Longimicrobium terrae: one gene and its partner. The protein of the gene in region 2 interacts with the protein of the main gene of each other region in a pairwise test. Links are inferred from orthologs where the notes say so. Each region holds a gene or a part of one and is shown on either strand. Other genes may lie near its edges.

The links.
Region 1: the proteins of HNQ61_RS09190 (region 2) and topA interact in binary tests that used the Escherichia coli proteins (3 or more experiments, as listed by UniProt). The link is inferred for Longimicrobium terrae from one-to-one orthologs.

What each region holds. Positions count from the first base shown.
Region 1 is NZ_JACHIA010000024.1:19,228-22,893, reverse strand. The notes cover bases 244-3,599. They hold topA (type I DNA topoisomerase), read right to left. Parts: upstream 3,222-3,599; coding sequence 444-3,221; downstream 244-443. Other genes in these bases: HNQ61_RS24630 (shikimate kinase), read right to left, coding at 3,246-3,599. Outside these bases: more of HNQ61_RS24630, read right to left, coding at 3,600-3,666. UniProt on the Escherichia coli protein: Releases the supercoiling and torsional tension of DNA, which is introduced during the DNA replication and transcription, by transiently cleaving and rejoining one strand of the DNA duplex.
Region 2 is NZ_JACHIA010000004.1:76,134-79,220, forward strand. Bases 303-3,079 are described here. They hold HNQ61_RS09190 (IMPACT family protein), read left to right. Parts: upstream 303-1,251; coding sequence 1,252-1,908; downstream 1,909-3,079. Other genes in these bases: HNQ61_RS09185 (inositol-3-phosphate synthase), read left to right, coding at 303-589; HNQ61_RS09195 (Minf_1886 family protein), read left to right, coding at 2,007-2,399; HNQ61_RS09200 (hypothetical protein), read left to right, coding at 2,557-2,754; HNQ61_RS09205 (NAD(P)H-hydrate dehydratase), read left to right, coding at 2,829-3,079. Outside these bases: more of HNQ61_RS09185, read left to right, coding at 1-302; more of HNQ61_RS09205, read left to right, coding at 3,080-3,087.

The DNA of each region.
Region 1 (3,666 bases), on a different replicon or contig from region 2:
CCGGCACCACCGGCCCACCCTCCCCCAAAACAACCTGGGGGAGGGTTGGATGCGGCGGAGAGTCCTGCGCGATCCGGCGAGTTTCCCCGCGTGAGCGAGCGCCGTTGAGCGGTTGAATCCGCCGCTCCAACAGCGGGAACCCCCGACACCGGCCGCTTGCGGGTCCGGTTCGGGGCTTCGACCGCATCAGGAACCGCGACAGCGGGGATCGCGTCGCGAGCCGAACCCGTCGCCCGCGCCGAACGGCTCCCCCTCGCCCGCTTGCGGGAGAGGGGGCTGGGGGGAGAGGGGTGCCCGCCGCCGCGCCAAACCATCCGGAGCACACCGACGTGCAGTTCTCCCCTCATCCCGGCGCGGTTTGCACGGGGCGGGACCCCCAAACGCCGCGCCCTCCCCCGCGTTACGGGGGAGGGCCGGATCTCCTGCGACAGCCGGAACGTGGGCTACTTCTTCTTGGCCCCGCTCCTGGCGCTCGCGGCCTTGCTCCCCGCCGTGCGCGCCGTGGTCTTTGCCGCCGCCGTCCGCGCAGACGACGCCGTCTTGGATGCCGGCTTGCGGGCCGCCGGCTTCTTGGCCGCGCCGTCCGCCGTGTCCGCCGCCTTTTTCACGGGCGTCTTGGGGGCCGGCTTCTTGGCCGCGGGCGCCCCACGCTTGGCGCCGCGCTTGGGCGCCGGAGCGGCAAGCGCGCGCTCGGCCAGCAGCGGCACCGCCTGCTCCAGCGTCACTTCGTCCGGTCCTACCCCCTTGGGGAGCGAAGCGTTCACGGCGCCGTGCTTTACGTACGGCCCGTAGCGCCCCTCGAACAGCAGCACCGGCTCGCCGTCCGCCGGGTGCGCGCCCAGGGTGCGCAGCGGCTCGATCGCGGCACGCTGCCCGCGGCCGCCCTTGGGCTGCTTCAACAGCTCCAGCGCGCGGGGCAGTTCCACCGTGTACAGGTCGTCGTCCTTGGCCAGCGAGCGGAAGTCGCCGTCGTGCACCACGTACGGCCCGAAGCGCCCGGCGTTGGCCTGGATCTCCTTGCCCGTTTCCGGATGCACGCCCAGCGTCCGCGGCAGCGAAAGCAGCCGCAACGCGACCTCGAGCGTGGCATTGGTGGGGTTCATCCCCTTGGGCAGCGAGGCGCGCTTGGGCTTCTCCTTGCTCCCCTCGGGCGCCTGCCCGCGCTGCACGTACGGGCCGAACCGCCCCTGGAGGAGGTAGATCGGCTCGTTGGTGGCGGGATCGGTGCCCAGGATGTCCGGGCCCTCCGCCTTCTGGCGTACCAGCTGCTCCACCTGCTCGTCCGACAGGTCCGCCGGGGCGATGCCGTCGGGGATGGACGCGGTGACGGTCGCGCCGTCCGACTCCATCTCCACGAACGGGCCGAAGCGGCCGATGCGCACGCGCGCCGGGCACCCTTCCAGCGTCACCGTGCTGGCTTCACGCGGATCGATGGACTCCTGCCCGCGCTTGACCGTTTCGTCCAGCCCGTCAGGCCCAAGGAAGAACTGCTTGAGGTACGGCAGCCACTGGGCGTCGCCCTCGGCGATCTCGTCCAGCTCCTCCTCCATCCGCGCGGTGAAGTGCGTGTCCACCAGCGAGGGGAAGTTGCGCTCCAGCAGGCCCGTCACCGCAAAGGCGGTAAAGGTGGGGACGAGCTGGTTGCTCACCCGCTCCACGTAGCCGCGGTCGATCACCGTGCCGATGATGCTGGCGTAGGTGCTGGGCCGGCCGATCCCCTCCGCTTCCAGCGTCTTGACCAGTGTGGCTTCGGTGTAGCGCGCCGGCGGCTGCGTGGTGTGGCTCACCGCCTCCAGGTTGCGCAGCCCCAGCGCGTCGCCCCGGTTCAGCGGCGGCAGCGGCTCTTCGCGGTCTTCCAGCGCCGCATCCGGATCGTCCGATCCCTCCACGTACGCGCGAAAGAAGCCGGGAAAGTCGATGCGCTTGCCGGACGCGCGGAAGGTGGCGCCGTCCGCCTCGATCGTCGCCGTCAGGTACGTCAGGCGCGCTTCGGCCATCTGGCTGGCCACGGTGCGCTTCCAGATCAGGTCGTACAGGGCGCGCTCCACGCCGGCCAGGCGCAGTTCATCCACCGTGCGCATCTCCGTGCCCGCGGGGCGGATGGCCTCGTGCGCTTCCTGCGCGCCCTTGCTCTTGGTGGTGAACTGGCGCGGAGACGGGCTCAGGAACTCCTTGCCGTACAACCCCTCGATGCGGCTGCGCGACGCCTTGATGGCCTGGTCGGAAAGGTGGACGCTGTCCGTACGCATGTACGTGATGTGTCCCTCTTCGTACAGGCGCTGGGCCACCCGCATGGTGTCGCGGGCGGACAGGCGCAGCTTGCGGTTGGCCTCCTGCTGCAGCGTCGACGTCGTGAACGGCGGATAGGGCCGGCGCACGGTCGGCTTTTCCTCCGTTTCGCCCACCTTCCACTCCGACGCGCGCAGCCGCTCCTGCAGCGAACGCGCGTCTTCCTCACCCAGAAGGACGACGTCGCGCGACTTGAGCTGGCCCGTGTTCTCGTCGAAGTCGCGACCGGTGGCCACCCGCTTGCCGCCGACCATGGTCAGCACTGCGCCGAACGGGGTGATGCCGCGCAGCAGCGTGGCCTTGAGGTCCCAGTAGGTGGCGTTGCGGAAGGCGCGGCGCTCGCGCTCGCGGCGGACGAGCAGGCGCACGGCGACGGACTGCACGCGGCCGGCGCTGAGCCCGGTGCTGATCTTCTTCCACAGCAGCGGGCTCACCGTGTAGCCCACCAGACGGTCCAGGATGCGCCGCGTTTCCTGCGCGCGCACCAAGTCCTCGTCAATCTGCCGCGGGGTGGCGAGCGCCTGGCGGATGGCTTCGGGGGTGATCTCGTGAAAGACGATCCGCGTAACGGGCACCTTGGGTTCCAGCACCTGCACCAGGTGCCATCCAATGGATTCGCCCTCGCGGTCTTCGTCGGTCGCGACGATGAGTTCGCCCGCGTCCTTGAGCAGCGCCTTGAGCTCGGCGACGATCTTCCGCTTGCCGGCGGGCACCACGTAGAGCGGCTCGAACGAGTCGTCCACGTTCACGCCCAGGCGCGCCCACTCCTGGCCCTTGTACTTGGGCGGGATTTCGGTGGCGGATTCGGGAAGGTCGCGGACGTGCCCCATGGACGCGGCCACCACGTACCCCGCGGGAAGGAATCCCCGGATCGTCTTCGCCTTGGTGGGCGATTCGACCACCACCAGCCGCTTGTCTTTCTTGACCGCCATGAATCGATCGTGAGAGATGCGCCCTCAGCGGGGCGCGAGGCCCCGGGCGCGTAGTGCCGAGTGGATATCGTCCGCCAGTGCGGGCACGGAGCGGCCGTCGGTCATCAGGTGCAGTTCCGCCCGGGAGTACAGCGGTTCGCGCTCGCCCAGGAGCCTGCGGACGGCTCCGGCCGGGTCGGGGCCGGCGAGCAAGGGCCGTTCCCCCGGCGAGGCAGACGCGCGGCGCACCGCCTCGTCCACGCTCACCCGCAGCCAGACGGAAAGCGTGTCGGGCCCCAGGCTGTCCAGCAGCGCGGGACGGGTGATCCACCCGCCGCCGGGGCTCAGTACGACCTCCGTCCGCCCCGCGATCCGGGCCGTGGCCGCGGCCTCCAGCGCGCGGAACGCCGGCTCGCCCTCCGCGGCAAAGATCTCCGCCACGCGGCGTCCCTGCGCCGCCTCGATC
Region 2 (3,087 bases):
GATGAAGACCATCATCGCGCCGGGGCTCAAGGCGCGCATGCTGGGGCTGGACGGCTGGTTCAGCACCAACATCCTGGGCAACCGGGACGGCGAGGTGCTGGACGATCCGGGCTCGTTCAAGACCAAGGAAGAAAGCAAGCTGTCGGTGCTGGAGCACATCCTTCAGCCCGCCACCTATCCGGAGCTGTACGGCAAGTTCAGCCACGTGGTGCGGATCAACTACTATCCGCCGCGCGGCGACGCCAAGGAAGGGTGGGACAGCATCGACATCCGCGGGTGGCTGGATTACCCGATGCAGATCAAGGTGGACTTCCTGTGCCGCGACAGCATCCTGGCCGCGCCCATCGTGCTGGACCTGGCGCTGTTCCTGGACCTGGCCTCGCGCGCGGGGATGGGCGGCATTCAGGAGTGGCTGTCGTTCTACCTCAAGAGCCCGCTGGCGGCCGAGGGGCTGTATCCGGAGCACGACCTGTTCATTCAGCAGATGAAGCTGAAGAACACGCTGCGCTGGATGATGGGCGAGGACCAGATCACGCACCTGGGGCTGGACTACTACCTCGAGGACGCGAACACGATGGCCGGGGTCTGAGGACTTCGCCGGCGTGAGGGATGGATGAAGCCGGCCCCGCGCATGTCGCGGGGCCGGCTTTTTTAGGGGAAGTGCGTGAGTGCGGGGTGCGTGAGTGCGTTAGTGCGAGGGAAGGGGAGTACGAGAGTACGAGAGTGGGGGGCGGATGTGCTCGGGGCCGGCAGGGATCGGCGCGGCGGCAGGCGGGGAGCCCTCACCCCGCGTGCTGCGCACGGCGACCCTCTCCCACGAACAGATGTGGGAGAGGGGGCACACCCCAGTTCGGCGCGGGACGAGAATGTGGCGCGCGGGGCGGTTCTCGGTCCGGCGGTTGAAACCGCGCCTCGAAATACACGAAGTCCGCCTCCGCGGACTGCGCCCGAGAGATGGTCGCCACTCCCCAGGCAGTTGAAGCCCCGAACCGGACGCGCCAGCGGCCGGTGTCGGGGGTTCCCGCTGTTTGAGCGGCGGATTCATTCGCTCAGGACAGTGTCGGCGCGGGCCAAACCCCGCTCTCCGCGCCGAACCCGCGGCCCCGTCCCAACCCTCCCCCAGTCTTTTTTGGGGGAGGGTGGGCCGGTGGTGCCGGCCCGGGTGGGGGCCGCCCGCGAAGCCCGCCACGCACACCGAGCCCCTTCTTTTCGCACTCACGCACCCAGCACCCCGCACTCACGCACTTCCGTTTGTCTGACACTTTTCTGACCCTCGCCACGCCCGCGGAGGCGCAGTTCCGGGAAAAGGCCTCCACCTTTCTGGCCCTCGCCGCGCCCGCCGCCAGCGAGGCCCAGGCGCGGGCCGTGCTGGCCGCGCGTGAGAAGCTGCACTGGGACGCCACCCACAACTGCTCCGCCTGGCTGATGCGCGACGGCGTGCGGCGCGCCAACGACGCGGGCGAGCCCGGCGGCAGCGCCGGCGCCCCCATCCTGGCCGCCATCGAGGGCGCGGGCGTCACGGACTGCATCGTCATCGTCACGCGCTGGTACGGCGGAACCAAGCTGGGCGTGGGCGGGCTGGTGCGCGCGTACGGCGACGCGGCCGCGCAGGCACTGCAGGCGGCGCCGCGGCTGCGGGGAACGTACGCCGAGCGGCTGGCCATCCCCTACGCGTACGCGCACACGGCGGCGGTCATGCGGGCGGTGGAGCGCGCGGGGGCGGAGGAAATGGAGCACGGATACGCGGAGGGCGGCAGCGCCGGAATCATCCGCGTTTCCGTGCCGCGGGGCCGTGTGGCGGCGCTTGTGGACGAGCTCAGGGAGGCGACGGCGGGCTCCGTGACGCCGGAGCGGGAGGGCGAAACGACCCTGTATCGGAACGCGGACTCCGGATCGGCGTATTCCTAGCCGTACCCGTTCCGCGCTGGTTTGCGGAACCCACACTTTCCGTACCGGCCGCGCCTCGCGGCCGATTCGCGCCCGCAGGACCTGAAGGAGAACCACGGATGGATGGAGCCGTGCTCGCCGAGCCGATCATGGAGCGGTTGAGGAAACGCAATCCCGCGTACAACGAAACCGCCTACCTTTTCCTTCTCGCCGCCCTTCACTTCACCATTGAGCGCGCGGGAGAGGCCCGGCACATCACCGGCCGCGAGCTGGCCGAAGGGTGCCGCGACTTGGCTATGGAGCGGTTCGGGCTCATGGCCCGCAGCGTCCTGGAGTTCTGGGGCATCCGCTCCACCCGCGACCTGGGCGAAATCGTGTTCGCTCTGGTGGAGTGCGGCGTGCTGGTGAAGCAGGACGGCGACTGCGTCCACGACTTCGAGGACGTGTTCTGCTTTTGCGAAGCGTTCGAGAACAACTATCCCTGGTGCGCGCCCCGGGAACTGCAGACCTGATCCGCCGGTTCGTCCTCCCCAAAACACCCGCTCTCCGGGCGGGGATCTGGCACCATCCATGGAACAGCCCTTGCGGCGCCCCGCCACGTCCGCGTGCGAGGGCGCACCGGCTCGGCGACCGTGGGTGGGTGGGAACCTGAGGGGGAGGGGACGTGCCATGCCGGACGAGCGCGAGTTTCCGCAGTGCCGCAAGTGCGACGAAGGCGTTCTGCTGCCGCTTTCGGACTACGGCCGCGAAGGGGCACCCATCACCTACAAGGCCTGGGTGTGCACCAACCCGGAGTGCGGCTTCAACATCCGCATCGACAACGGCGAAATCAGCTTCGGCCGCACCATCGGCCAGAGCTTCAAGTAGCCGGGCCCCATCCGTCGACAGCCCACGGCGCCCACCGGTGCCGTGGGCTTTCTCTCATCCACCGGCGCCTGTTCATGTCCCGTTTCAGTGGATCCACCGACGTCCCCGTTCTGACCGCGGACGAGATGCGCGCGTGGGATTCGTCGACCATCCGGCGCACCGGCATTCCCGAGCGCGTGCTGATGGAAACCGCCGCCCGCGCCGCCGCTTCCGTGGTCGATCGCCTGTATCCCCATGGACGCGTCGCGGTCGCCGTGGGGAGCGGCAACAACGGCGGCGATGCGCTGGTGCTCGCGCGGACGCTGGCGGCGTGGGGGCGCGACGTGATCGCCG